4 regions of the Gordonia sp. L191 genome follow, and region 3 is predicted to be linked to each of the others. Evidence: riboswitches for the same ligand, from Rfam matches in the RefSeq annotation. Region 3 holds a riboswitch; each other region holds the start of a gene.
What was found. A riboswitch is a leader RNA that binds a small molecule or an ion and turns the genes downstream of it on or off. The one in region 3 is predicted to bind S-adenosylmethionine.

Region 1: it holds a riboswitch for S-adenosylmethionine, as region 3 does, so the genes downstream of both, QNM97_RS03555 (LLM class flavin-dependent oxidoreductase) here and QNM97_RS13240 (amino acid ABC transporter permease) in region 3, are expected to answer to the same signal.
Region 2: it holds a riboswitch for S-adenosylmethionine, as region 3 does, so the genes downstream of both, QNM97_RS00830 (aminotransferase class V-fold PLP-dependent enzyme) here and QNM97_RS13240 (amino acid ABC transporter permease) in region 3, are expected to answer to the same signal.
Region 4: it holds a riboswitch for S-adenosylmethionine, as region 3 does, so the genes downstream of both, QNM97_RS15340 (bifunctional o-acetylhomoserine/o-acetylserine sulfhydrylase) here and QNM97_RS13240 (amino acid ABC transporter permease) in region 3, are expected to answer to the same signal.

The regions. Positions count from the first base shown of each region.
Region 1 is NZ_CP125996.1:755,922-763,088, forward strand. Features, by position in the region: gene QNM97_RS03545 (NAD(P)/FAD-dependent oxidoreductase) at 1-119, shown strand, start outside; gene QNM97_RS03550 (ABC transporter substrate-binding protein) at 141-1,100, opposite strand; SAM riboswitch class I at 1,308-1,393, shown strand; gene QNM97_RS03555 (LLM class flavin-dependent oxidoreductase) at 1,401-2,564, shown strand; gene QNM97_RS03560 (ABC transporter substrate-binding protein) at 2,564-4,192, shown strand; gene QNM97_RS03565 (ABC transporter permease) at 4,199-5,188, shown strand; gene QNM97_RS03570 (ABC transporter permease) at 5,181-6,065, shown strand; gene QNM97_RS03575 (dipeptide ABC transporter ATP-binding protein) at 6,062-7,167, shown strand, end outside.
Region 2 is NZ_CP125996.1:171,997-179,163, forward strand. Features, by position in the region: gene QNM97_RS00810 (O-succinylhomoserine sulfhydrylase) at 1-508, shown strand, start outside; gene QNM97_RS00815 (hypothetical protein) at 530-1,363, shown strand; gene QNM97_RS00820 (HNH endonuclease) at 2,144-3,433, opposite strand; gene QNM97_RS00825 (isochorismate synthase) at 3,990-5,087, opposite strand; SAM riboswitch class IV at 5,178-5,291, shown strand; gene QNM97_RS00830 (aminotransferase class V-fold PLP-dependent enzyme) at 5,309-6,613, shown strand; gene QNM97_RS00835 (hypothetical protein) at 6,610-7,041, shown strand; gene alc (allantoicase) at 7,082-7,167, opposite strand, start outside.
Region 3 is NZ_CP125996.1:2,955,130-2,962,296, reverse strand. Features, by position in the region: gene ectA (diaminobutyrate acetyltransferase) at 1-43, opposite strand, end outside; gene rsmD (16S rRNA (guanine(966)-N(2))-methyltransferase RsmD) at 278-883, shown strand; gene coaD (pantetheine-phosphate adenylyltransferase) at 896-1,384, shown strand; SAM riboswitch class IV at 1,497-1,605, shown strand; gene QNM97_RS13240 (amino acid ABC transporter permease) at 1,741-2,748, shown strand; gene QNM97_RS13235 (amino acid ABC transporter ATP-binding protein) at 2,745-3,542, shown strand; gene QNM97_RS13230 (ABC transporter substrate-binding protein) at 3,649-4,704, shown strand; gene QNM97_RS13225 (GNAT family N-acetyltransferase) at 4,798-5,517, shown strand; gene QNM97_RS13220 (DivIVA domain-containing protein) at 5,652-6,467, shown strand; gene QNM97_RS13215 (YceD family protein) at 6,543-7,167, shown strand, end outside.
Region 4 is NZ_CP125996.1:3,391,073-3,398,239, reverse strand. Features, by position in the region: gene QNM97_RS15360 (bifunctional methylenetetrahydrofolate dehydrogenase/methenyltetrahydrofolate cyclohydrolase) at 1-577, shown strand, start outside; gene QNM97_RS15355 (DUF3017 domain-containing protein) at 574-897, shown strand; gene QNM97_RS15350 (Hsp70 family protein) at 983-2,545, shown strand; gene metX (homoserine O-acetyltransferase MetX) at 2,608-3,756, opposite strand; gene QNM97_RS15340 (bifunctional o-acetylhomoserine/o-acetylserine sulfhydrylase) at 3,781-5,115, opposite strand; SAM riboswitch class IV at 5,177-5,297, opposite strand; gene QNM97_RS15335 (cutinase family protein) at 5,516-7,167, shown strand, end outside.

The DNA of each region.
Region 1 (7,167 bases), 2.2 Mb from region 3:
ACTGGCTCTTCGCGTTCACCTCGCGCAGCCGCAACCAACTCGCGGTCACCGAACAGCAGGTGTTCGCGCGCACCGTGATCGACCGACTCGAGGAGATCGAGGAACGCGGCGCCGCCTGAGGCGGCGCGGGTCCGGCGCGTCTACAGTCTCGCCAACGCCGGCGTCAGCTTGTCGACCGCCCACGGCACCGAGTAGATCGTGGGCGCGCTGAACGCCGCCGCGGTGTCGTTGGTGAGGAACACCGTCGTGCCGCGGCGCACCGCGGGCAGCGAATCCCAGCCGGGGATCGCATCGAAGGCCTCGGGCCCGCCGACCAGCGGCCAGAAGATCAGCAGGTCCGAAGCGAAGATGTCGATACGTTCGGGAGACACGACCGTGCGTGCGCCACCGGGCGCGAGCCCCTTGACCGCCGGGTCGAGAACCAGTCCGAGCTCGGCGAGCAGTTTCGCGGAGGGGTCGGTGTCGCTGGTCACCACACCGAACTGATTCTGCGGGGTCAACTGTCCGAAGGTGAACGTCTTGCCCTGGCTCGCCGGGTATTTCGCCTTTGTGGTCGCGATCTGCTGCTCGACCTCGGCGACGGCCTCATCGGCCTGCTGCTGCTTGCCGAAGATCCGGCCGGCCGTCGTCATCACCTCCTGCCAACTGTCGGTGACGGTGTTCTTGGCCATCACCGGAATCGTGGGGGCGATCTGCGTCAGGCGGTCGTAGGCCGCGCGGTCGGGCAGGTATCCGGCGAGGATGACCTGCGGGGCGAACCGCGCGATCGCGGCGACGTCAGGGGGACCGGCCTCCACGTCATAGGTGACGATCGTCGACGAGTGCTCCGGCGTCCAGGCGAAGCGATTGTTCGGGCCCGAATACCCCTGCGCGAGGAACTCCGCCGTGATCGGGACCCCGAGGCGGATCAGCGAATCCGACCACGCGCCGCCGAATGTCACGACCTTGGTCGGATCGCTCGGAATCGTCGTCGATCCGTACTGGTGCTCGACGGTCACGATCTCACCCGTGGATCCGGCCGGGTCGTCGGGGGACGAACATCCGACAAGGGCGACGAACACCAGGGTCAACAGGCCGGCGAGGACTCCACGAACACGCATTTCGTTAGGTTAGGCTAAATCGCCGGTATCGGACAAGACCGACGTGGGCGTTCCGACGACGCGGCCCGTCATCGACGCCGTCCGGGCGTCCGGGTTAATCCCACGGTGACCGAAAGTCTGTGCCGCATACACGCCCGGACGCCGTCGACGTACCCGGGTGACTCCTGACTTTCTTGCCGTGCGCCGCGCCGTCGACCTACCGTGAATCGACCATCTGGAGCGACCGAGAGACCCGGCTCGTCGACGTCGCAGCAACCCCCAGAGGAGGGTGCTAACGCCGGGATCGATGGGAGTCGGCTCGTGCCATTTCATGACCATGCCCCGTTGTCGGTGCTCGACCTCGCACCGATCAGTGAGGGCTCCAATCCTGCTGCCGCACTGGCCAATACGATCGGCCTCGCGCAGCACGCCGAGCAGTGGGGCTATCGCCGCTACTGGGTCGCCGAACATCACTTCGTCGCGGTGGCCGGCTCCAACCCGGCCGTCCTGATCGGTCAGATCGCCGGTGCCACCACCACCATCCGGATCGGGTCGGCGGCGGTGCAGGTCGGCCAGACGACCGCGGTCTCGGTCGTCGAGTCCTTCGGACTGCTCGACGCCTTCCATCCCGGCCGCATCGACCTGGGTCTCGGACGCTCCGGTCAACGGCGCGCGGAAGCGGTCACGGCGACCCCGAAGGCTTCGACATCGACGGCTTCGGCACCTGCGGTGACCCTGCCGAGCATTCCCGGCCCGAGTCGCGTCGTCGACGGTGTGGTGCTCCCCGAACCATTCGATGTGTCGGCGCTGCTGGCGAATTCGCGCCTGGCGCGCGGCTTCGAGGTACTCACCCAACCCGGTGCGCAGACCCCGGACTTCGCCGAGCAGGTCGCCGACATCGCCGCACTGCTCGAAGGCACCTATCGCAGCCCGTCCGGTCTCGAACTGCATGCGGTGCCCGGTGAGGGCGCCGACGTCGAGCTCTGGATCTTCGGCAGCAGCAAGGGCCAGAGCGCCCAGGTGGCCGGCGCGCGCGGACTCCCGTTCGTCGCCAACTACCACGTGAGCCCCGGGACCACGCTCGAAGCGGTGCAGGCCTACCGCGCCGCCTTCCGGCCGTCGGCGGTGCTCGCCGAACCGTACGTGGTGGTCTCGGCCGACGTGGTGGTCGCCGAGGACGACGACACCGCACGCCATCTCGCCTCCACCTACGGGCACTGGGTGTACAGCATCCGCAGCGGCCACGGCGCCGTCGAGTATCCGGATCCGGCCACCGCGCCACCACTGGCCGACGAGCAGCGCGCACTGGTCGCCGACCGCCTCGAGACCCAGTTCGTGGGCAGCCCCGACACGGTCGTCGAGCGTCTCGCCGCACTCGGAAAACTCACCGACGCAGACGAACTCGTCATCACCTCGGTCACCCACGATCACGGTGACCGGCTGCGCTCGCACGAACTCCTCGCCAAGAAATGGGGCCTCATCTGATGCGTGGCATCACCACCACCGTCGCCCGTACCGCGACGGCAACCGTTGCCGCGCTGGCCGTCTTCGGTCTCGCCGCATGCGGCGGGGGCTCCTCACAGTCCGAGGACGCCGGTCCGCCGGTCTCCGGCGGCACGCTGCGCTACGGCCTCTCCGACGCGCCCACCTGCTCCGACCCCGCCCAGAGCGCCACCAACCAGACGATCTACGTGACCCGTCAGATCGTCGACTCACTGACCGACCAGGTACCCGGAAGCGGCGACCTGAAACCGTGGCTGGCGCAGAGCTGGGAGGTCAGCCCCGACGCCAAGACCTTCACCTTCCATCTCAAGCCCGACGTCACCTTCAGCAACGGCACCCCGCTGACCGCCGACTCGGTCAAGAAGAACTTCGACGCCATCGTCACCACCCTCGGCGGCGCCAAGGCGCCCTTGGCCGCAACCTATCTCAGCGGCTACACCGGCACCACCGTCGTCGACCCGTCGACCGCACGGGTCGAGTTCTCCGCGCCGAACGCACAGTTCCTGCAGGCGACCTCCACCCCGCAGCTCGGCATCCAGGCCGACGCGACCGTCGCCGCCACACCCGAACAGAGGTGCCAGGGCACCAACATCGGCTCCGGGCCGTTCGTGTACTCCGCATGGCAACAAGGCCGTTCGGCCGCCCTGCGCAAACGCACCGGATATCAATGGGGCTCGGCGGTGTTCACCCACACCGGCGACGCCTACCTCGACGGGATCGACTTCACCGTCGTCCCCGAGTCGGGTGTGCGCACCGGCTCACTGGGCTCCGGTCAGCTCGACGCCATCAGCGATGCCCTCCCCAACGACAAGGCACAGATCTCCTCGGCCGGTGGCAAGGTACTCACCGCGGTGAACCCCGGCGTGCCATTCGGCCTGCAGCCCAACGTCTCCCGTGGAGTGCTCGCCGACGAGCAGGTCCGCACCGCACTGCTCCCGGCGATCAACCGCACCGAACTCGTCGACACCGTGCTCGACAAGGACTTCCACCCGGCGACCGGGGTGCTGGCCGCCAACACCCCGGGATTCCATGCCGAGACCGCAGCCCTGGCCTTCGACGCCGCCAAGTCCCGGCAGCTACTCGACGCCGCCGGCTGGCGGCCCGGCGCGGACGGCATACGCGTCAAAGACGGCCGGCGCCTGTCGTTCTCGGTGCTCTACAGTCCGGTGTTCGCCGGCAACCAGGCGATCCTCGAACTCGTCCAGCAGCAGCTGAAGAACGTCGGCGTCGACATGGCGCTCGACGTGGTGCCCGCAGCCGAGGCCACCGTCCGACAGAACTCCGGCGACTACGACGCGATCTACTACAACGTGACACGCGCCGACGGTGACATCCTGCGTACCCAGTTCGGGTTGACCACCCGAAACCTGAACCGGCGCGGGCCGATTCCCGCGCTGGATACCGCACTGGCGCAACAGCAGAGCACCACCGACACCGCCGCACGCAACGCGGATCTTGCCACCGCCCAGACCCAGATCATCGAGCACGGACTGTTCCTGCCCACCATCGAACTCTCGCAGGCCATCGGTACCGCGAGCACCGCACACCAGGTGTCCTTCGACGCCTCGGCACGCCTGCAATTCCACGACACCTGGCTCTCGGGTCGGTGACCGGCGATGATCCGCTATCTCGCGATCCGCATCGCCTCGGCCATCGGGGTGCTGTGGGCGGCGTTCACCGTCGCCTTCATCATCCTGATCCTGCTGCCCTCGGATCCGGTGTCGATCGCAACCTCGGATGCCTCGATCCCCGCCGACCCGGCCGCCGTCGCCGCCCTCAAAGCCCGCTATGGCCTGGATCGTTCGGTGTGGCAACAGTATTGGTCGGCGCTGACCGGCGCGCTGCACGGTGATTTCGGTCTGTCGATCTCCCAGGGTCGCCCGGTCACCGAGGTGATCGCCGACGCCCTGCCCGGCACCGTGGCGCTCACGCTCACCGCGGTGGCGCTCGCCGTCATCGGCGGGGTCGGACTCGCGGTGCTCGCGACCTGGACCCGCTCGATACTGCTGCGTCGTGTGCTCCTCTCCATTCCACCGCTGGTGGTGGCCCTGCCCACGTTCTGGGTGGGACTGGTCCTGTTGCAGGTCTTCGCCTTTCGCCTGCCGTGGTTCCCGGCATTCGGCGACACCCGGCCCGGGTCGATCGTGCTGCCGGCGGTGACGTTGGCCATCCCGTACGCCGGGGTACTCGGACAGGTCCTCGTGACCAGCATGACCGCCACCGATGCGGCGCCGTTCGTGCAGACGGCCACCGCGAAGGGTGCGAGCCGCGGGCGCGTCATCACCCGACACATCCTGCGGGTCTCGTCGCTGCCGGCGCTGACGGTGGCCGGCGTCGTCGTCGGCAACCTCCTCGGCGGGGCGGTCGTCGTCGAGACGGTGTTCTCCCGGCCGGGTGTGGGCAAGCTCGCCCAATCCGCCGTTCTCGCACAGGACATCCCTGTCGTGTTGGCGCTGGTGACCCTCTCGGCGCTGGTTTTCGTCACCATCAACCTGCTCGTCGACGTCGTCTACCCGTTCCTCGATCCCCGCATCCTCAGCGGTGCACGCCGACGGAAGCCGACGGTGCGCGACAACGATTCCCGGACGGAGCTGATCAATGTCTGACTCATCCGACACCGGTGTGTCGGTGCCGTCCTGGTCGTGGAGTCCGGAGGCGGTGCGGCCAGCGGCGGTGTGGGCGTGGCTGCGGTCCAATGCGGCGGTGACCCTCGCGGTGATCGTCCTGGCGCTCGCCGTCGGATTCGCCGTGGCCCCGGGCTTGTTCACCGGGCGAGACCCGCTGCTGGCCGTACCCTCGGAGAAACTCTCACCACCGAGCGCGTCGCACTGGTTCGGCACCGACAACCTCGGCCGCGACGTCTACGCGCGATTCGTTCACGGGGCGGGTCTGTCGCTGACGGCGACCATCGGTGCCGTCGGGGTCGCGCTGCTCATCGGGGCGATCCTCGGGTTGGTCGCGGGTACCGCAGGCGCCATCGCCGACGGGGTGATCATGCGGGCCATCGACGTGATGCTCGCGGTCCCCCAACTGTTGCTGGCCCTGGCCATCGTCGCGGCCCTGGGGTTCGGCACCACTAAGGTCGCGATCGCGGTGGCGGTGGTGCTCATCGCGAGCTTCGCGCGGGTCATGCGGGCCGAGGTGCTGCGGGTCCGCCACGCCCCGTTCGTCGAGGCGTCGCGCGCCTTCGGGGTCCCGGCCCCGGTCGTGCTCGTGCGGCACGTGTTGCGCAACTCCTCCGCCCCGGTGCTCGCGCTGGCGGCAGCCGAATTCGGGATGGCGATCCTGCTCATCTCGTCACTGTCGTTCCTCGGCTTCGGCGCGACCCCGCCGACCCCCGAATGGGGATCCCTGATCTCCGACGGCCGTGACTATCTGGCCACGGCCTGGTGGATGACCACGCTGCCGGGACTGGCGATCGTGGCCGTCGTGCTCTCGGCACACACCGTCGGACACCGTATCTCGGCAGGAGATCACCGATGAGCCCCGTGTCCACCATCCCTGTCCTCGACGTGACCGATCTGCATGTGGCATACCGGATCAACGGCGCCGAGACCGAGGCGGTCCGCGGTGTCGATCTCACGGTGGCGCGGGGCGAGACCGTCGCCGTGGTCGGGGAGTCCGGCTCCGGGAAATCCTCGGTGGCGCACGCGATCATCGGACTCCTGCCGCGCACGGCGCACTCCACGGGCCGCGTGCACCTCGGAGATCTGCGGATCGATGAGCTCGGCTCCCGCGCCATGAACCGGATTCGGGGCGCACGGATCGGCCTGGTCCCGCAGGATCCGGGCACCGCGCTCAATCCCGTGCAACGCGTGGGCGATCAGGTCGCCGAAGTCCTGCGAATCCACGGTCGCGCCGCCCGCAAGACGGCCCGCATCCACGCGCTCGAGCACCTCGCCGACGCCGGCATCGACGATCCGGAGGTGCGTTACCATCAACTACCGCACCAACTCTCGGGCGGACAACGGCAACGTGTGCTGATCGCGATGGCGATGGCGTGCGAACCCGAGCTGATCATCGCCGACGAACCCACGAGCGCCCTCGACGTCACCGTACAGCGCCGCATCCTCGATCATCTCGCCGCCCGCGCCGCCGATACCGGCACCTCGATCCTGTTGATCACCCATGACATCGGGGTGGCCGCCGACCGCGCCGATCGGCTCGTCGTCATGTCCGGCGGACAGATCGTCGAAAGCGGCTCGACCGCACAGGTTCTCACCGAGCCTCGCCATGCCTACACCCGGCGACTGATCGCCGACGCACCGGCACTCACCTCGGGCACGCTGGCCCCACCCCGCGACGACGATGCACCGGTCGTCGCACGTGCCGAACACATCTCGAGGTCGTTCCGGATCGGTCGCGGCAACGGGTTGACCGCCGTCGACGACGTGTCGCTGGCGGTACGCGCCGGGCAAACCCTGGCGGTGGTGGGGGAGAGCGGGTCGGGCAAGACGACCACCGCCCGCATCCTGGCCGGTCTGGAGACCCACGAATCCGGCCTCGTCGAGGCCGGTGATCGTCGCGGCGATGTCGGCTTCGTCTATCAGAACCCCTTCTCGTCGATGAACCCGAAACTGACTGT
Region 2 (7,167 bases), 2.8 Mb from region 3:
CGACGGGCCGGTGCAGACCCTGATGCGCCACACCGGACCTGCGCTCTCGCCGTTCAACGCGTGGACCCTCCTCAAGGGACTCGAGACGCTGAAGCTGCGCGTCGACGCCTCGGTGGCCTCGGCGCTGCGGATCGCGGAGTTCCTGGACGCCGACCCGCGCGTGCGGTGGACCAAGTACCCGTTCCTCACCTCGCACCCGCAGTACGAGCTGGCGACCGCGCAGATGTCCGGCGGTGGCACGGTGGTGACCTTCGAACTCAACGATCGCGACGGCATCGACGGCAAGGAGCGCGCCTTCGAGGTCCTCAACGCGCTGCGCGTCATCGACATCTCGAACAACCTCGGTGACTCCAAGTCGTTGATCACGCACCCGGCGACCACCACACATCGGGCCATGGGTCCGGATGGGCGCGCCGCAATCGGGTTGAGCGACTCCGTCGTTCGGCTCTCGGTGGGTCTCGAGGGGATCGATGACCTGCTGACGGATCTGGATCAGGCGCTGGGGTAGCTCGGCGTGGGGGTGTCGTGGGTGGAACTGGTCGGGCGCAATGCGGCGTCCGGCTCGGTGACGGTCTCGGGAGTCCTCAGATCTCTTGGCTCGGATCGCGGAACCGAACTCGACGAGTCCTATCGGTTCTGGCACGCTCCGACCAATCGGTGGCGTATCGAGATCGATGGTGAGCCGGTGTATCTCAGCGGTCGCGACAGATCGCTGGTGCGCATCGACGGCCATATGACGCTGCTGGACGGCGACATCAGGTTGCCGATACTCGGTCGCGGGGTCAGCCCGTTGCAGCTGCTCGGTCAGAACTCATTGCTGCACAGTATGAGTCGTGACGTCGTCGTTCGCGACGAGCCACGAGCATTGGATGTCGGTGACCGTCGCGCCTGGGCGGTTGTGCTGGGGGACCGCTCCGGGAAGAACGGTGAGATCTCCATCGACGAGTCGACCGGGGTGATCGTGCGGCTTTCGATGTCCGGCGGTTCGGGATCGTCGGAAGTCGTCGAGCTCACCGAGCATGCCTCGCTCCCGGACGGACTCTTCGAGTGGGATGGACTGGTCGTCGAAGCGCCTTCGCCGCGCGGGCGCCGGGCACGACCGGATCCTGGGGTCGAGAGGCAGGAACGATCAGAGGTGTTGCGTGCCTGCGTGACAGCGCTCGATCGTTCGGCAGATGTTCTCTCGCTCATGCAACGTGCGGAATCCGAGGAGGACGCAATCCGGCGACTGGTGTCGGAACTCGGCGTGACGACAGTCGGAGCGCAGGCGATCGCGGCGATGCAGATGTCGAGGTTCCGACCGGATATGGCGGACCAGCTTCGTCGAGCGCTGGCCGACGACGAGAACAACCGTCGACACTGATTCGCCGAGCCGCCGACGCGCTCCCGGTGGGGCGGGTGCACGGGCGTTCGGAGGACGCGCTGAGCATTACACCTTGACGACGAACCTCGACCAGCGGGGGAAGGCGCCCATCCTGGTGGTCGAGGTGCCGAGGAGCGCTAGCGACGAGCCTCGAGACCTGTTGTGCTGAGCGGTTTCTGGTCCATGGTGGTACGGTTCCAGCCTGCTGCAAGCGGTCTCGAGGCTCGCCGCACGCGGCTCGCACCTCGACCAGCGGGGGAAAACGACTCGCCGCGGACGGATGTTGATGCCTTCCTGCCCGACGATCGGATACTCGGACGCTCCCCACCCCGATGGTCGAGGTGTCGAGGAGCGCCTGCGACGAGCCTCGAGACCCCTTGTGCCGATGGGCATCCGGTCCACGGTGGCCCGGTTCCAGCTCTGCTGCAAGTGGTCTCGAGGCTCGCCGCACGCGGCTCGCACCTCGACCGTCGGAGGGTCGTTCCCACCCCGGGCGTCGTGCCCGATGGCCGTCCCATCCCGATGGTCGAGGTGCCGAGGAGCGCCTGCGACGAGCCTCGAGACCCCTTGTGTCGACAGGCTTCCGGTCCACGGTGGTTCGGTTCCAGCTCTGCTGCAGGTGGTCTCGAGGTTCGCCGCACGCGGCTCGCACCTCGACCATCGGGTGGTGACCCCCGCCCTCCGGGGGTCACCACCGTGGGATTTCACTATGGAGTTCTCAAACAACAGATGCGGTCCCGGCCGGCCGGGTGCAGGAATCAGGTAGTGGGGCAGCGTAGGTCAGGCTGCTGTGTCGTCGAGTGGCATGGTGCGTCGGTGATAGGACGGTACGGGTTGTCGTTTCGGGTCGATGCTGGCGGGTGGGATCAGCCAGGGGTGTCGGTCGTATCCGATGATGATGTCCCAGCCGTGGTGGTGGACGTCGTCGTGGCAGCTGGTGCAGAGTAGGCAGCCGTTGTCGAGGTCGGTGGGACCACCGTCGGCCCAGTGGTGCACGTGGTGTGCTTGGCAGCGGCCGGCGTGGGCACCGCATGTGATGCATCCGCGATCCCGCACCAGCAAGGCTTTGCGTTGGCCGGGTGTGAAGAAGCGTTTCTCTTCACCAACACTGAGCGGTACACCGTTGGGGTCGAGCACGATTTTGGTGATCGTGGTGTCGCACGACAACAACTTGGCGGTCGCTTCGGTGATCGGACCCATGTTCTGCAACTCGCCGCCGAGGGCCGGGTTGTCGGCCGACCAGGTCCACAACAACCCGTTGGTGGGTTTCGTCGAGAACGTGGTGTCGGCCAAGCCTTGTGCCGCGAGTTCGACGATCGTTTCGAACGCGGCGGCACAGATCTGTTCGGGTGTCCGCGGATCGGGTGACCCGTCGGGTTGAGGCTTGGGCGCCGACAGGGTTTCCATCAGGGTGCGGGTCTTTTCCCCGGCGATGATGTCGAGGTTCGCCGAGATTTCCAGCCGTCCGTCGTCGGTGATGCGGTCGGTGTAGGAGTTGATGTTCTTGTCCTCGGCGGCTGGTAACCCGCCAGGTGTGTCGGCCGCCAACTCGTTACCCAGCTGCCGTGCGTAGAGGTTGATTTCGGCGGGGGTGAATCCGGCGAAGTAGTGTGACAGCAGTTTCCGGAGATATTCACACCGGTGGACGGTATCGAGGGGTTCGGGGCATCGGGTGTCGATGTGGGCCAACCCGCGGACGATGGCGTCGGTGTGTTCGAAGGAGATGGACCCGTCCGCGGCATGCGCCAACAACAGATCGACATCGGTAGTGGCCGAGATTCGCACGTACCGACCTGCGACCGAGGGTGCGAAGCCCATGCTGATCAACAGTTCTCGTAGCCGGGTGGTTTTGTGGTCGGCGACGCCCAGTCGGTCCAGTTCGCCGGCGAGGGTGGTGGCGTGGTGATCAACCAGGTTCCGCAACAACAGGACTTGTTTCATCGCACCGAAGGCTTGGGGTCCGGTCATCTCCGGGTTCCATTGCAGGTCGCCGAGTTGGGTGACGATGGTGGCGAAGACTGCTTCGGCGTCAACGGTTTCCGCGTCAAGAATGGTAGTGGATTCGATCATGGGCCCCTCCCCGGTGGCTGATCGGTGTGAGGGGTCCAGTGTACATCGCCAGGGTGTTCGATGCAAGGGGTATTTTGGTCAATTCTGGTTGTGGACAACGTGTTTCGGCGCCGATTTTCTGTCGGTGGGGTGTGGTAGGGGGTGCGGGTTTCGTTTGCCAAGCTGTCGATGTGGTTGGGGGGCTTGTTGTCTCGCCGGGTCTCGAGGCTCGCCGCACGCGGCTCGCACCTCGACCATCGAGGGGGAAGGGTGCTCGACCATCGGGGGGGGGTGACTGTCGGGATTGATGAGTTCGCGGCTCCACTGTGCGGACGCGGCTGGTGCAGCGGGGGCGTTTGCGAATTCGACTCGCGTTCAGGTCGTGCGACGGTCGATGGGGAGGGGTTGCTCGGGTACGGGGGTTGTGCGTATGGATCATCGATGGGGAGAGGATGCTGAGTGTGGGGGCCTGGATCGTCGATGCGGCGGGGATGTCCGGGTGCGGGGGTGCGCATGGACCATCGATTGGGGGGGATGCTCGAGCAAGCTTCGACCACCGGGGGAGGTGGCCTGCTGATCAGCGGTTGTCGATTCCCAACGCCCGCAACACCGTTTGCAGTTTGGCAGTGGTCTCGGCGAGTTCGGCTTCGGGATCGGAGTCGGCGACGATGCCGCCACCGGCCCACGTGCGAAAGGTTTGTCGGTCGGCGTCGAGTTCGAGGCAACGAATGGTGACCATCCACTCGCCGTCGCCGTGTGCGTCGGCCCAGCCGACGGCGCCGGCGTAGAGCCCGCGGGGTTCCTCGTGATCTCGGATGAACTGCGAGGCAGCCTCGGTCGGTGTTCCGCACACCGCGGGGGTGGGGCTCAGGGCGAGGGCCAGGTCGAGTGCGCCGACATCCGGATCGGTGAGCCGGGCGTGTATCGGTGTGGCCAGATGCCACATCTCGCCGGTGGAGAGCAATTGAGGTCGGGTCGCGACGGAAAGTTCGTCGCTGATCGGCGCCAACCGTTCACGCAGATGCTCGACGACGAACGAGTGCTCGCGATGATCCTTGTCCGACGCGGCGAGTTTCTCCCGGGCTTCGCGATCGGCTTCCGGGTCCGACGAGCGAGGAGCCGAACCGGCATACGGATGACAGGTGACCTCGCGGCCGCTCTTGTGCAGCAACAACTCCGGGCTCGCGCCGAGCAGCCACGAGTGGCGGGTGTCGACCACGAACGCGTTGCGTTCGGAATTGCCGTGCGCCAGCGCCTCGAGGAGATCGCCGATCTCGACCGGTGAATCAAGAACCGCACCAACGGTTCTCGCGAGCACCACCTTGTCGAGGTCGCCGACACCGATGGCGGCCACCGCCCGGCGCACCCGCTCCCGATGTGTGGCGGCGTCGGGGATCTCGACGAGGTGGGTCAGTGAATGACGGACGGGGGCGCGCCCACCCAGCGCCTGTTCCCGACGCAGCCGCGTGGGTGCGAACAGCGCGGCCGGATCGGCGGGGTCGAACGGGAGTGCGCCGACCACCGACGCCACCGCACCGGATCGCAGTGCCTCGGCGGCGTCGGAGACCGCGGTGAATCGTCGCGCAACGCCCTCGGCCCGAACCGCTCCGTGCGGACGCGACAACACGAACGGGGCAGGCCCCGTTCCCTCATCTCCCACAGGTTCGCCGCTCACCCGACCAACCTAGCGCCGGACGACGCCGGGATTTCGCCCACGCTGAGTGAAAATTGACACCCTCGGACGTGATAGGCCACCCTTGGTGCAGGTCATGAGTGCCAGTGACAAGCCCCGGCTCGCTGGTCGGCAACCCTCCTCCGCGGTGGGGTGCTCCGGGTGACGACCTGGCCGTGTACCACCCGGACACGGCAAGCGTGGATTCCCAAGGAGATTTTTCGATGACTGCTGTCGTCACCCCCGCATCGATCGCCGCCACCGTGTGCGCAGATCCGTCGTCCTTCGAGCCGCTCGCCGAGGTCGTCGGCGCAGGACAGCCGGTGCAGCTCGCCGACTGGAACGAAGTGGCCTACGCCAACCTCGACTACGCCGCGAGCGCCCCCGCCCTGACCGCGGTCGCCGACGCCGTCGCCGCGTCGCTGCACCAGTACGCCAGCGTCCACCGCGGTGCGGGCCATCTGTCCCAGGTCACCACCCGTCGCTACGAGCAGTGCCGGGAGACGGTGCGGCGCTTTGTGCGTGGGCGTGCCGACGACACCGTTGTGTTCACCCGTAACACCACCGACGCCATCAATCTGGCGGCCCACTGCACCCCCGGCGACGTCGTCGTCCTCGACATCGAGCACCACGCCAATCTGCTGCCGTGGGTCTCGCGCGACTCCGGGACTGCCCGCATCGTGACCGCGCGTCCGGGTATCGAGGACACCCTCGTCGCGCTCGAATGTGAACTGGCCGCGGCACCCGCGGCGTTGCTCGCGGTGACCGCGGCCTCCAACGTCACCGGTGAGGTGCTGCCGATCGGTCGCCTCGCCGCCATCGCGCATCGACACGGCGCGCGCATCCTCGTCGACGCAGCCCAGCTCGTCGCCCACCGGCCGGTGTCGATGGTCAGCCACGGTATCGACTACCTGGTGTTCTCCGGTCACAAGGTCTACGCGCCGTTCGGGGCGGGAGTGCTCATCGGACGAACGGACTGGCTCGACGCCGCCGACCCGTATCTCGCCGGCGGTGGCGCCTCGGCGCAGGTGAGCGTCGTCGACGGGCCCGACGAGAACTGCGCGGCCACCGCCTGGCACACCGGTGCCGCGCGGCATGAAGCAGGGTCGCCGAATGTGTTGGGCGCCATCGCCATCGCCGCGGCCTGCGAGGCGATCACCGAGATCGGCTTCGAGGCGATCGGCCTGCACGAACACGAATTGCGTTGCCGTCTCGATGACGGTCTCGCGCGGATCGACGGCGTCGAGGCACTCCGCATCTTCGACGACATCACCGATCGCGTCGGGATCGCCGGGTTCGGCGTCGACGGCATTGCACCGCGCGCCGTCGCCGAATACCTCAGCGACGAACACGGCATCGGCGTGCGCGACGGAAAGTTCTGCGCCCACCCGATCCTCACTCGCCTCGGCCATCCCGACGGCGCCGTGCGCGCGAGCTTCGGCCTCGGCACCGGGGCCGCCGACATCGACCGCTTGATCGACGCTCTGGCACAACTCATCTCGACCTCACCCGGAGGGAACCCGGCATGACCATCGAACTCGATCGCATCAGCATCGGACGGCCGTCGCTGCGGGTCGCGCTCGCCGACGACGTTCCTGCCGAGCCGTCGGCCATCGTCGTCCGTCGACCCACGCTGCGTGACGCCCAGCGGGCCCGCTCGCTGCTGCGGGCCGGTACCCGCGACACCGCGAACTTCTCCGTCGCACTCGAGGTGGAGGTGGCGATCGCGCCCAGCGCCGCGTCGGCGCGGGCGGCGGTCGCACACATTCCGGACGAGATCAACGGCGGCACCGTCCGCTATGTGGGTACGCCGAGCGGTCTGGTGACCCTCATCCGCGACATCTACGCGGCCGAGGTCGCCGACGCGGTGATCCTGGTGCCTCTCGACGGCTCGGCGACGAGTCGCCGTGTGCGCGAGCTGGTGTTGCCGTCGTTCACCGATCGGCGCGCCGCCTGAATCAACCGGCGCTGACCGACATCCCGGCGGCCAGGCGTGCTCAGGCTTCGCCGCGCTCCCACTGCTCAACGAGTTCGGTCTGCGCCTCGTCGGTCAGCAGGCCGTACAGCTTGACTCGGGCCATCC
Region 3 (7,167 bases):
TGAGAAGGGGTGATGGGGCCGTTCTTGTGTGGGACGGGCTCATAACGCATTCGACGTTAACAACGTGTGTCGACGAATTCACCTGCCTGCGTAAATCGGTGGGGAAATGTCCCCTCAATGCCCAGTTCATCCGGTGTATGTGATGCGGGACACAAAAGCTTGCGACGACTCGCTGCGGGTGGGCGAAATGTCCGGCAGCCACGCGGCGGTGACGCCCCGCCGGCGCCGCCCGTCAAGGGTCGCCGCCCACCCGAATCGGCAATGGGAGAATGGTCCGGTGACCCGGATCATCGCCGGCCGCCACGGCGGACGCCCACTGAAGGTTCCCGACGCCGGGACCCGGCCCACCTCCGATCGGGTGCGTGAGGCGGTGTTCAACATTCTCGACGCCCGGATCGATCTGGAGGGCGCCGCGATCCTCGACCTCTATGCCGGGTCCGGTGCGCTGGGCCTCGAAGCACTCTCCCGTGGTGCGTCCTCGGCCGTGTTCGTCGACAACCGTCGTCGCGCCACCGCTGTCGTCACCGCCAATCTGGGGGCGCTCGGCGTCGCCGAGGTGGGTCGGGTGATCACCGCACCGGTGTCGGCGTTCCTGGCCGCCGGTGCCCCGGCCTGCGTGGATGTCGTGCACCACGAGGATGTGACGGGCGGCTTCGATGTGATCTTCTCCGACCCGCCCTATGCGCTCACCGACGACGAGGTGCACGGCGACCTGACGGCGCTCGGATCGGGTGGTTGGCTCGCCGACGGCGGCCTGCTGGTGCTCGAGCGCGGCCGACGGGCCACGACACACTGGCCGGCCGGCTGGGAGATCGTCACCGACAAGTCCTACGGCGACACCACGGTGCAGGTCGCGCGAGTCACCGGCGGGGCGGGCGGGTAGGTTCTGCAGAGTATGACCAGCGCGGTGATCCCCGGCTCCTTCGATCCCTTCACGCGTGGGCACCGCTACGTCGTCGAGCGGGCGGCCGCGTGTTTCGACGAACTGGTGGTCACCGTGGTCGTCAATCCCAACAAGCGCGGACTGTTCTCGGTCCCGGAGCGACTCGAACTCATCCGGGAGGACTGCGCCGATCTGCCCAACGTGCGGGTGGATCAGTGGACCGGCCTGCTCGTCGACTATCTCCGAGAGAACGCGATCCACTCCATCGTCAAGGGCCTGCGCTCGTCGGTGGACTTCGACTACGAGCTTCCGATGGCGCAGATGAATCGTGAGCTGGCCGACGTCGAAACCGTCTTCCTGCTGACCGATCCCCGCTACGCACACGTCTCGAGTTCACTGGTGAAAGAAGTCGCCAAGCTCGGCGGCGACGTCACACCCTTTCTCTCCCCGCACATCCACCGACGCCTCGAGGCGATCCTGGCCGGTGAACGCAGCATCTGACAACCGCGGCGTCCGAGGAATGGTGGTGCCCGACCCGACGCCACGAGACTTTCACTCCTCGGCGAATGTAAATGCTGACCGCGGCGGCGCGCGGCAGTAGCGTGAGCACGACGGTCATGAGTGTCAACGTCAAGCCCTGGCTGGTTGACCGGCAACCCTCGCATCGCGGTGGGGTGCCCCAGGTGACGACCGGATCGGGTGTATCCCGATAAGCGTGATGGACACGGCCACAACGACTTCGTGAGAAGTCGTCGTGCCGTCGTGGTCGTCGGTTGCCGCGGGATGCGCCCCGGGGTGGCGGCGGGCACGCATCTCCTCGCGTGTGTTCCCGTTCCCGTGTGAAGGAGAGTGCCGCCATGTCCGCCCCATCGCCGTCCACGAGTGCCGGTCCTCTCCCGGCGCCGTCGGGGGACCCGCGGTCGTCGTCGGGGACGTCCACGCCGCCGACCGCCGAACGCGTTGCGCCCCTGCGTCATCCCGGCCGGTGGATTCTCGCCGCGATCGTGCTCGTCGTCGGCGCGCAGCTGGTCCACGGCCTGGCCACCAATGCATTCTTCCAATGGGATCGATTCGGGTACTGGTTCTTTCGCCCCGTCGTTCTCGAAGGTCTCGGGGTCACACTGGAGGTCGCGGCGTACAGTGCGGTGCTCGCTCTGGCCGTGGGTATCGTCCTGGCGCTGATGCGGCTGTCGAACAATCCCGTGCTCGCGGCGGTCAGTTGGGGATACGTGTGGTTCTTTCGATCGATCCCGCTGATCGTCCTGCTTCTCATCCTGTTCAACTTCGGGGCGCTCTACCAGAGTCTGAGTATCGGTATTCCATTCGGGCCGGGACTGTTTCATTTCTCCGAGGCAGATCTGGCGACTCCGTTCCTGATCGCCGTCATCGGTATCACCATCCACGAGGCGGCGTTCGCCGCCGAGATCGTGCGCGGCGGCATCCTGTCGGTCGATGCAGGTCAACACGAAGCCGCTGCCGCACTGGGCATTCCACGGCGATACCACTTTCTGCGCATCACGTTGCCGCAGGCATTGCGCTCCATCGTGCCGTCGTATGTGAATCTGCTGATCGGACTGATCAAGTCGACGTCGCTGGTCTACTACGTGTCGCTACTCGATCTGTTCGGCGTGGTCTCGACCCAGTCGAGCACCTACTCCGGTGACATCATCCCGCTGCTGATGGTGGCGACGGTCTGGTATGTGATCCTCACCAGCGCCGTCTCGATCGTCCAGTTCTACGTCGAGCGCTACTTCGCGCGAGGGGCGGTCCGCACCCTGCCCCCGACGCCGATACAGCGATTGCGGTTCGCTGTTGCCGGCGCTCGACGGAGCATCGCCCTGCGTCCCTGGGAGCGTGCCGCATGACGCGCGCCGCCATCACCCCGGACACGACGTCGGCCGGTGTCGAGGTGCAAATCGTGGGCGCCCACCGCTTCTACGCCGACCACCACGTCCTCAAGGACATCGACCTCACGATCCGCCCGGGAGAGGTGACGGTCATCCTCGGACCATCGGGCTCGGGCAAGTCGACCCTGCTCCGTGCCGTGAACCATCTCGAACGGCTCGACGCAGGCCACGTCAGCGTCGGCGGCGAACTGATCGGCGTCCGCCGTACCGGCGGCCGGCTCCGGGAATTGCCCGAACGCGAGATCCTGCGACAGCGACGCCGCATCGGCTACGTCTTCCAGTCGTTCAACCTGTTCTCCAACCTGACCGCAGGCCAGAACGTCGCGGCACCACTGGTCTCGACCGGCCGGATCAGCCGCGGCGACGCCGAGAGCGCTGCCCGCGCACTCCTTGCGCGCGTGGGACTCTCGGACAAGTACGACGCATATCCGCGCCAGCTCTCCGGTGGTCAGCAACAGCGGGTCGCCATCGCCCGGGCACTGGCCGTCGAGCCCGGGGTGCTGCTCTTCGACGAGCCGACCTCGGCCCTCGATCCCGAGCTCGTGGGCGACGTCCTCGCGGTGATCCGTGATCTCGCCGCCACCGGCACGACCTTGATCGTCGTGACCCATGAGATCGGCTTCGCCCGCGAGGTCGCCGACACCATCGTCTTCCTCGACGACGGGCGCATCGTCGAGCAGGGCACCCCGGAGCAGGTCCTCGACCACCCGACTCACCAGCGCACCAAGGACTTCCTGCTCCGAGTGCTCTGACCGCCACACACCGATCGCCACACACCGATCGCCACCACCGTCGGCGACCCCTCCGGGGCACGTCGTCATCCTCCCTGCCGTCACACCCCAGAAACGGAGCAACTCCATGTCACCAACGCGTTTCACCGATCGCGTCACCGCTCGAACGCGCGCTCGTCGACGTGCCGCGACACGGCTCGGTGCCGTCACCGTGGCACTCGGCCTCGTCGGCGGTCTGCTTACCGCGTGCTCGGGCGGTTCCACCGATGCCGCCGAACCATCCGGAAAGCCGGGCGACGTCGTCATCGGGGCAGTGTCCAACGGCGCCGCCAACCAAATCGATCTGACTGTGCCGCAGGTCGATTCGATTCGCAACGCGCTGCCTGCGGCGGTGCGTGACTCCGGGGAGCTGTCGATCGGGATCGGGGCACTGCCCTCGGGATACCCGCCCTTGGCGTACATCGGCTCCGATCAGCACACGCTGACCGGCGCCGAACCCGACCTCGGGCGCCTCGTCGCGGCCGTCTTCGGACTCAAGCCGGTGATCACCAACGCCACGTGGGAGAACCTCTTCGTCGGAATCGACAGCGGGCGAACGGATGTCGGATTCTCCAACATCACCGTGACCGAAGAGCGCAAGGAGAAATACGACTTCGCGACCTACCGGAAGGACGAGATCGCCTTCGAGGTGCTCAAGGCGAGCTCCTGGAACTTCGACGGCAACTACGAGAACCTTGCGGGCAAGAAGGTCGCCGTCGGGTCGGGCACCAACCAGGAACGCCTACTGCTCGAATGGCGCGACAAGCTCGCCGCCGAGGGCAAGACCCTCGACGTCGTCTATTTCCCCGACGCCAACTCGATCAACCTGGCCCTCGCCTCGGGCAAGATCGACGCCTACCTCGCACCCAATCCGAGCATCTCGTATCACGTCCGTCAGACCGCGGGCACCCCCAAGGCCACCCGTGTCGCCGGCACATTCTCCGGGGCCGGGTCGACGCTGCAGGGATTGATCGCGGCAACGACGAAGAAGGGTGACGGACTCGTCGCGCCGCTCGCCGACGCGATCAACCACCTGATCACCACGGGTGTGTACGCGAAGTGGCTGGCGGCGTGGAACCTCTCCGCCGAGGCCGTGCCCACGTCACAGGTCAATCCGCCCGGGCTGCCGCGCAATGACAGCTGACGTGGGCGGGATGGAGACGGGCGGGATGGAGCGGGCCGGAACCGGGAAGGGCGCGATGGGCACGGAGGTGTGCCGATGGGACATCATCGAGTCATGAGTGAGTGCACGGCAGATGCTTCGCCGATGGCCCGATCGGGCGCGGACGTCCTCGACGACGCGGTCCGATCGTCGCTGACCGGTCACCATCGGCATCTTGCGCAACGGCGCGGACGGGTGCTGCGCTATCGACGCGACGTCTCGGTGTTCGCGGCGTTCCCTGCCGATCCCGACCCCACGGATTGGGCGGACGCCGCAGAACTCTTCGGTCCCGGTGGCACACTGCCGATCTCGGGATCGATGCCGACGCCGCCGCCCGGGTGGACGACGACGATGGCATTGCCCGGCGTGCAGATGATCGCCCGCGCCGTCCGCCCCGGGCCGGATCCGGAAGCGGTGATCCTCACCGACGACGACGTACCCGAGATGCTCGACCTCGTCGCCCGGACCCGTCCCGGGCCGTTCCTGGCGCGGACCATCGAGATGGGCACCTATCTCGGTCTCAAGCAGGGCGGCGCCTTGATCGCGATGGCAGGGGAGCGACTGCATCCCGCCGGCGCCACCGAGATCAGCGCCGTGTGCACCGATCCGGCACATCGGGGTCGGGGGCTGGCGTCGCGTCTGGTTCTCGCTGTCGCCGACGGGATCGTCGGGCGCGGTGAGATCCCGTTCCTGCACACCGCCGCCGAGAACGTCACGGCGATCCGCCTCTATGAATCACTGGGCTTCGAACTACGCAAGGATCTCGTCTTCGGATCGTTCCGGGTGCCCGACTGATCGTTCGGGCCTCGTCGGCGCACCATGCGACACGCCGATCACTGCTACCTCCGGAGTCACACACATCCCATTCGGCACAATAGTCACAGACGTTTCACCAGATGACCATTGGCGTGAGCCGGATTGGGGTGGCTGTGTACCGGGTATTTGAAGCGCTCGACGAACTCGTCGCGATCGTCGAGGAAGCGCGGAGTGTCCCCATGACCGCCGGATGTGTGGTCCCTCGGGGAGATGTGCTCGAACTGCTCGACGACATCAAGGACTCGATCCCGGGCGAGCTCGACGACGCCCAGGACGTCCTCGACAGCCGTGACTCGATGCTCGAGGATGCGCGTTCGCACGCCGACACCGTGATCGGCAACGCCGACTCCGAGTCCGAGGCGGTCCTCGCCCACGCCCGTGCCGAGGCCGACCGCATCCTCGCCGATGCCAAGTCGCAGGCCGATCGCATGGTCGACGAGGCGAGCAACCACGGTAAGTCCCTCGTCGAGGATGCGACCGAAGAAGCTCGACGACTCTCGTCCAGTGCGGCCCGCGAATTCGAGGCCGTCACCGGGCGGGCACGCGCCGAGGCGCAGCGCACCATCGACGCCGCGAACAACACCTACGACAAGTCGGTCGCCGACGGCATCGCCGAACAACAGCGTCTGGTGTCCGAGGCCGAGGTCGTCGCCGCAGCGAAGTCCGAGGCCGAGCGCATCATCGACGCCGCGCATGCCGAGGCCGACCGGCTGCGTGGGGACTGCGACGTCTACGTCGACGAGAAGCTGGCGCAGTTCGAGGAGACCCTCACCAACACCCTGCGGTCGGTGAACCGCGGGCGCCATCAGCTGCGTACCGGAGCGGGCATGCACGACTACGTCGAATATCCCCGCAGCGTCGATCACGATCAGGCACGCGGACGGGCCCGGTCCGAGGCTGCCGACGACGTCTCGCCGCTCGCGGTCTGAGTCCATCGACCGGGTGCCGACACGGGCCGGGCGAGCTCATTCGAGGATTCGCTGACCCGGGCGTATGGTGCATCTGTGGCCGAAAACGCAGTGACCCCAGGTGTGAGCACGGGTGAGGCATCCGCGCGCGCCCGTGATCCCTTCGTGCTCGACATCCGCTCTCTGGGACGACGTCCGGGGACGATGACCGAGGTACACCGGACCGCCGTGACACCCGAGCGGCTCGGACTGGAGATGATCGGTATCCCGGCCGCGTCCGAGGTCGATCTCGACCTGCGGCTCGAGTCGGTGAGCGAGGGAGTTCTCGTCAGCGGCACGGTGTGTGGTGAAACCGAGGGCCAGTGTTCGAGGTGTCTCGAGCCCGTCGACGGAACCGTCACCGTCTTCCTGACCGAGCTCTTCGCCTACCCGGACAGCGAGACCGAGCAGACGACCGACGCCGACGAGATCCACCGCATCGACGACGACCGGATCGACCTCGAGCAGTCGATCATCGATGCGGTCGCGCTCGAACTGCCGATGTCGCCGTTGTGCACCGAGGACTGTGAGGGTCTGTGCACCGTGTGCGGTGTGCGCATGGCCACCGCCGAACCCGGCCACGGACACGAGATCATCGACCCGCGCTGGGCCTCACTCGCCCAGAAGTTCGCCGATGTCGATGAGGAGTCGTCCGGCACCGATCCCGAACAGTCCCGGGGTC
Region 4 (7,167 bases), 440 kb from region 3:
CGAGAATGCTGCGCTCGAGCGTATCGATCCGGCCAAGGACGCCGACGGCCTTCATCCGATCAATCTCGGCCGACTCGTGTTGGGCAAGGAATCGACCCTGCCGTGTACGCCGCGGGGGGTCATCCACCTGCTGCGGCGCTACGGCATCGACATCGCGGGCGCGCGGGTCACCGTCATCGGCCGCGGCGTCACCATCGGCAGGCCCATCGGTCTGCTGCTGACGCGGCGCAGTGAGAACGCCACCGTGACCCTGTGCCACACCGGTACGCGCGACCTCGCCGCCGAGGTGGCCCGCGCTGACATCGTCATCGCGGCGGCAGGGGTGCCGCACCTGGTGACCGCCGACATGGTCAAGCCGGGTGCCGCCGTGATCGACGTCGGCGTCAGCCGGACCGAGGACGGTCTGCGCGGCGATGTCGCGCCCGACGTGTGGGATGTGGCAGGGCATGTCTCGCCCAACCCGGGCGGGGTCGGTCCGCTCACGCGCGCCTTCTTGCTGGTGAACGTCGTCGAACGCGCCGAGGCTCAGCTCGCGGCGCTCACTGCGGACGACTCCGTCGGGACCCGTTCGCGATGACCGGCGGCGCCCCCCAACGGGTGGAGCGGTTGCGCCACGTCCGACGGGTGCGCGCCTACGCGGTACAGATTCCCTACCTGCTGGTGCTGCTGGGTGTCGTGGCCGCCGCGGCACTCGTGTTGTTCGATCGCTGGCGTCGCGGAGCGTTCGTCTTCGGCTCGGCGTTGTTGTTCGGCGCGCTCCTGCGCGCGCTGATCCCCACCTCGCGAGCGGGTTTGCTGCAGGTCAGGGGCAAATTCTTCGATGTTGCGGCGATGGCGTCGAGCGGAGCGCTGATCCTCTGGCTGGCGACGTCGATCGACCCGTTGGGCACAGATTGATTACACTGGTGACCAAAGCGTGACATTCGGGGTACCGACCCGACATTCGAACTCCGCTGAGCGGAGCGATTGTTAGCAACACTAAGTGGGGATTGACATCAGTTCGACGTTCGAGATCAACGACCAGGCAAGACCGGGCGACACCACGTCGCTGGGTGTCTCCGTCGGCGAGGGGATGATCCATTACGTCCTGCTCACGCACGACGAGGCAGGTCGCACCGCGCTCGAAGCGCGCGTCTTCGACGTCGATCCCACCGACGGGCTCGACTCGGTGGGACGGGTGAACGCGGGCATCGACCTGATGCTCGACGCTGCCCGCGCCGCCGACCTGCGCGTCGGCCCGATCGGGGTGGCGGCGCGAACCGCAACCCAACGCCGTCGCCTGCGCTCGGGCGGATCCGGGACACGCCGACAGATCCACCTGGGCTCCGACGAAGAGGCGGTCGCCGAATTCCTGACCCGAACCGGACAGATCGGTCGGTTCTCCTCGGTGGTCGTCGCCGACTGCGGCGACACCGGCGTGTCGCTCTACACCGTGGATCCCGCCGCCGGCCGTGTCGAGGCGATCGAACGGTCGACGGTGCTCAGTGGCCGTCGGATCGACGAGGCGCTTGCCGACCACATCGCGGCCGAGGTGGACGGGGCCGACGCCGGCGCCCGCACCAAGCGTCAGCGTGCCCAGTTGGTCAGCGCCTGCCGCACCGCGAAGGAAGAGGTCGCCGATTACTCGTCCGCCCCGGCTGCGTCCACCGTGGGGCAGGGCTCGCCGGCGGCGTTGGCCGGGGTGCCATTGACCTCGGCGACGGTCGAGCAGGTCGCCGGTCCGATGGTGGACGAGGCGCGCGAGGTGTTCGCCCGCTATCTCGCCGACCTCCGGTCGCGTGGTCACGCCCCGGATGCAGCGGTGCTGGTCGGCGGGTTGGCCAACCTGCCGGTCACCCGACGGATCGTGCCGGACGCCGGACTCGACCTCCTCACCCCGGAGTCGCCGGAACTGGCCGCGGCCACCGGTGCGGCGATGCTGGCCGGCAAGGCCGGCACCACCCGACTGGCGTTCATCGGTGGCCGCCGGGCACGCAGTTGGTCGGCGGTACCGGTGGCGATCGTGGCCGGGATCATCGGTGCGATCGTGATGGCGGCGGTCGCCGTCGGCGCCACCGTGACCGACGATGCCGACCCGCTGCCCTCTCCGACGCGCACGGCCGACGCACACACCATTGACACCACCCGGGATTCGGGATTCACGACGACGTCGCATCACCAGACGACGTCGGTGATGACCTCGGTCGCGGCGCCGTCGGCCACCGAGCCCGCCGGTCACGAGCAACTCCCGAGTTGGGCGACGACCGAACTCCCGCTCACGACGTCGACGACCACCTTGACGCTGGTGCCCAACACCACCACGCCGCCGGCAACGACCACACCGTCGACGACGACCCCGTCCGGACCCACGCTGACTCCGTATCCGACGCTTCCGATCCCGTCCGGTCTGATCCCACCCGACCTGATCCCCAGCATCGTGGCGCCGCAGACGACGGCTCCGGGAATCGCTCCGGGAATCCGTCCCTCCCAGTCGGCGTCGAGTACCTCGCCGACCCTGGATGCGGGGGATTCGGCGCAGACGACCACCACCACACCTGCCCGCTGAGACACGCCCGCCCACGACGCCTGCGGGCGCGTGGGCGGGGTGGTGTATCGGTGCGAGCTCCGTCAGCGGCGGGCGAGATCCACGGTGCGCTTGAGGAGATCGGCGATCGCGTCGAACTCGGTGAGGAATCCGTCGTGGCCCTTGTCGGACCGGACCACCTGGAGCCCGCCGACGCAGTTGCCGAGACCTTCGGCGATCTCGGCCTGTAACCGCAACGGGTACAAGCGATCCGAATCGATGCCGGCGACGATGGTCGGAACGGTGCACGAGGCGAGGGCGGCGGCGATACCACCCCGGTTGCGGCCGACGTCATGGTGGTTCAGCACGTCGGAGAGCACCACATAGCTGCCCGGATCGAAGCGCTCGATCAATTTGTCGGCCTGGTGCTCGAGATAACTCTGCACCGCGTAGCGGCCGCCGAGGAGCGGATTCTCTTGCGCCTGAGGCGCATTGGCGAACCGCTCGTCGAGTTCACCCTCGAAACGGTAGGTGAGGTGGGCGATACGTCGGGCGATCCCGAGGCCGGCGATCGGGGAGCGCCCGGTGCCGTGGTAGTCCCCGCCCTGCCAGTTGGGATCGGAGGTGATCGCCGCGATCTGGGTGGTCTGCGTGCCGATCTGATCGGCGGTCGCGCGGGCGCCGACCGCCAGCACCAGGGCGCTGCGGACCCGATCGGGGTACTCGATCGCCCACTCCAGCGCACGCGCGCCGCCCATCGAGCCGCCGAGTACCGCGCCGATTCCCCGGATGCCCAGGGCATCGAGCAGGGCCGCCTCGGCACGCACCTGATCGAGCACGGTGATGTCGGGGAAGCGTGAACCCCAGGGCCGCCCTTGCGAATCCGGCGACGACGGGCCCGTCGACCCACGGCAGCCGCCGAGGACGTTGGCGGAGATGACGCACCATTCGTCGGTGTCGATGGCAGCTCCCGGCCCGATCAGGCCGTCCCACCACCCGGGCGAGGGATGCTCGTCGGTGGGCGCGCCGGTCACATGCGAGTCGCCGGTCAGGGCGTGCAGCGTGAGGATCACGTTGTCACGTGCGGGCGACAACGTCCCCCAGCGCTGGAACGCCAGGGTGACGTCGTCGAGTTGCTGCCCGTTGTCGAGAGACAACGACCCCAGACGCATTCGGACCATCTGCCCGTCGGGAACTCGTTCCCACTCGGGCTGATGCGTCGTGGACGCCTGGGGGTCGATGCTCACCGACACGGGTGTTGTACTCCTGTCCTCGAACTACTTGGCCGCCGCGAAACCCTGGTCGAGGTCGGCGATGATGTCGTCGATGCCCTCGATACCGACGGCCAGGCGCACCAGGCCGGGGGTCACACCGGCAGCGAGCTGCTCCTCGGGGGTCAGCTGGCTGTGGGTGGTCGAGGCGGGGTGGATGACCAGCGACCGCACGTCACCGATGTTGGCGACGTGGCTGTGCAGCGTCAACGCCTCGACGAAGCGCTTCCCCGCGTCGACGCCACCGGCGATCTCGAAGCCGATGATCGCGCCCTGCCCCTTGGGGGCGAGCTTCTGACCACGGGAGTACCAGGGCGAGGACTGCAGACCGGCGTAGGCGACCGACTCGACCTGAGCGTGATCGGCGAGATAGGCCGCGACCCGCTGCGCATTGGCGACGTGGCGCTCGACGCGCAGGCTCAGGGTTTCCAGTCCCTGGGCTAGCAGGAAGGCGTTGAACGGCGAGATCGCCGCACCGGTGTCACGCAGCAACTGCACGCGTGCCTTGAGCGCGTAGGCCGGCGCACCGAGGTCGGCGAACACCGCACCGTGATAGCTGGGGTCGGGGGTGGTGAAGCCGGGGAACAGATCCTGGCCGTCACGCTGCACCCGCCAGTCGAAGGTGCCGCCGTCGACGATGATGCCGCCGATCGCGGTGCCGTGCCCACCGATGTACTTGGTCGCCGAGTGGACGACGATGTCGGCGCCGTGGGCCAGCGGGTTCAGCAGGTACGGGGTGGCGACGGTGTTGTCGACGATCAGCGGCACGCCGTTGCGATGGGCGACCTCGGAGATGCCCTCGATGTCGAGGATCTCGTTGTTGGGGTTGGAGATCGACTCGCCGTAGAAGGCCCGGGTGTTGTCGCGGACCGCGGCCTGCCACGAATCGAGATCCTCGGGATCCTCGACGAAGCTCACCTCGATACCGAGCTTGGGCAGTGTGTAGTGGAAGAGGTTGTAGGTTCCGCCGTAGAGACGCGGGCTCGACACGACGTGTCCGCCGTTCTCCACGATGTTGAGGATGGCGTAGGTCTCGGCGGCCTGACCGGACGCGACCAACAGTGCCGCCACACCGCCCTCGAGCGCGGCGACACGCTGCTCGACGGCGTCCTGGGTGGGGTTCATGATGCGGGTGTAGATGTTGCCCGGCTCGGCGAGGCCGAAGAGGTTGGCCGCGTGGGTGGTGTCGTTGAAGACGTACGACGTGGTCTGGTAGATCGGCAGTGCACGAGCGTTCGTGGCGGCGTCGGCCGACTGGCCCACATGGATCTGCTTGGTCTCGAAACTCCAGTCGTCGGCTGGGTTCTGGGCATCCGTGCCGTCGTTGGCTACGTCAGACATGAGAATAGATCACTTTCTGCGGTCGGCAGGGTGTGGTGACCCTGATGGGGTCCGACCTTCGGACCCGCGCTTGCCGGGGATGCTCGTCGCGATCCCACAACCCGGTCATCACCCGGAGCACCCCACCGCGGTTGGAGGGTTGCCGATCAGCGAGCCGGGGCTTGACGCTGATACTCATGACCTGGCGACAAGGATATAACACGGTCGTCGGCGGCTGAGAACCCTCCTGCTCAGCCTGGTTTGCGTGCTGGACAGAAACGGTCGGACTCGGTTCGGGCGTGGCGGCGGGTGTCGCCCGGACGGACCAATCGCGTCCTGATCTCGACGGATCGGCCGGAATCGGCCGCGCCGTCTGCCTACTCTTGCCACATCGCGGTTCCCTCGCCCAAGGACGTGTCCGATGAGGCTCTCACCTTCCTTCGCCTCGCTCCGCGGCAGCATCTCGACCGGAGTGGTCGGGGCCGCGAGTGTGGCGCTCATCGCGGCCGCATTCTGGGGTCACGGGGTCGCGTCGGCGGAAACAGCGGCGGCGTGCAGTCAACCGGGTCGGGTGTTCATCGTCGGCGGCACGTGGAATTCCGACGGTTCGTATCTCGTCGGGATCGAACAGCGCTACACCGGACACGGCGCCCACTGGGAGGAGCTGCCGGACAGTCCGTACTCCGGCGCGGGCGCCTACGAGATCGAGCAGGTGCCCTACTCCGCGACCATCTGGCCGCTCGGGTCGGTCGGATACAACGCCAGCGAGGCCGAAGGGTCGGCCAATCTGGAGCAGGCCGTCGCCGCGTACCAGCAGCAATGCGGTGCCGACAAGAAGATCGTCATCGCCGGCTACTCGCAGGGGGCGCGGATCGCCGGCGACGTGCTCACCGACATCGGGCCAACTCGGTCGGTGACCACGGACGACGGCTCGACCTACGTCATCTCCACCACCGATTCCGACGGTGCACGCACGGTGTCGGGAGAGCTCTACTCCGATCCGCGGATGTCGGCGACGCTGTGGGGACAGGGGATCGAGGCGACCCTGGTCGGGATCATCCCCGGTCTGACCATGTCCGGAACCCGAGCGGTCACCGACTACGGGGGCCTGCCGGTGACCACCTACTGCATCGCGGGCGATCCGATCTGCGATCTCCCCGATCCGTTCCATGACCCCATCGGCGACCTCGACGCCCTCCTCGGCTATTGGGTCAAGCACGGTCAGTATCCGTTTCACATGTTTCAATTCCCGGGTACCGGCACGACCTGGTACATGAACGGCGCGAACGAGCCGATGACGTGCACGCAGAGCGGGTCGCTGCAGACCTGCACGATCGCCTCGCCCTCATCGATGGCCATCCTCGCCCAGAACCTCGTCGACGCGCTGGGCCTGCACTGGTCGGTCCCGGACCTGGTGGCCTACCGGTTCCGCCTACCCGACATCATCGGGATCACCCTCGCCGACTTCCAGCCACCGATCCGCTGGGTCATGGACTGGTTTCCCCCGTTGCCACAACTGGGCTACGGCGCGTACCTGCCGGATCTCTACGCCTTCGAGAACACCATCAACGGCGCGCTCACCTGGAACCGTGAGCTCTTCGAAGAAGGAGTGCAGGCACAGCTGGCCAGCGGCAAGAGCATCGTCGCATTGCCGCTCAATTTCGTGAAGTACTGGGCGGCGCGCGTCGTCGAGGGCATCACGACGGTGCTGAGGGGTTCGACGAGTGCGGGTGCGGGTGCGACGGTGCTGTCGACCCCGACACAGGTCGCGGTGCCGCTGCTTGCGTCCCGACAGAGCGCTGTCGGTGGTGGGGCGGGCGCTGTGGGCGAGGGGGCGGGCGCTGTGGGCGAGGGGGCGGGCGCTGTGGGCGCAACGCAGGCACCGGCGCCCGAGTCGAGTGTGGCGCCTACGTCGAGTGTGTCGTCTACGTCGAGCACGTCGCCGGAGTCGAGTTCGACGACCGAGTCGGGCGCGACGTCGTCGCAGTCGGAAACGTCGTCACAGGAGAGTTCCGCGCCGTCGCCAGGTGAGACCGAGAGCGGTTCCGCACCGGATCAGACAACGGTGCCGAC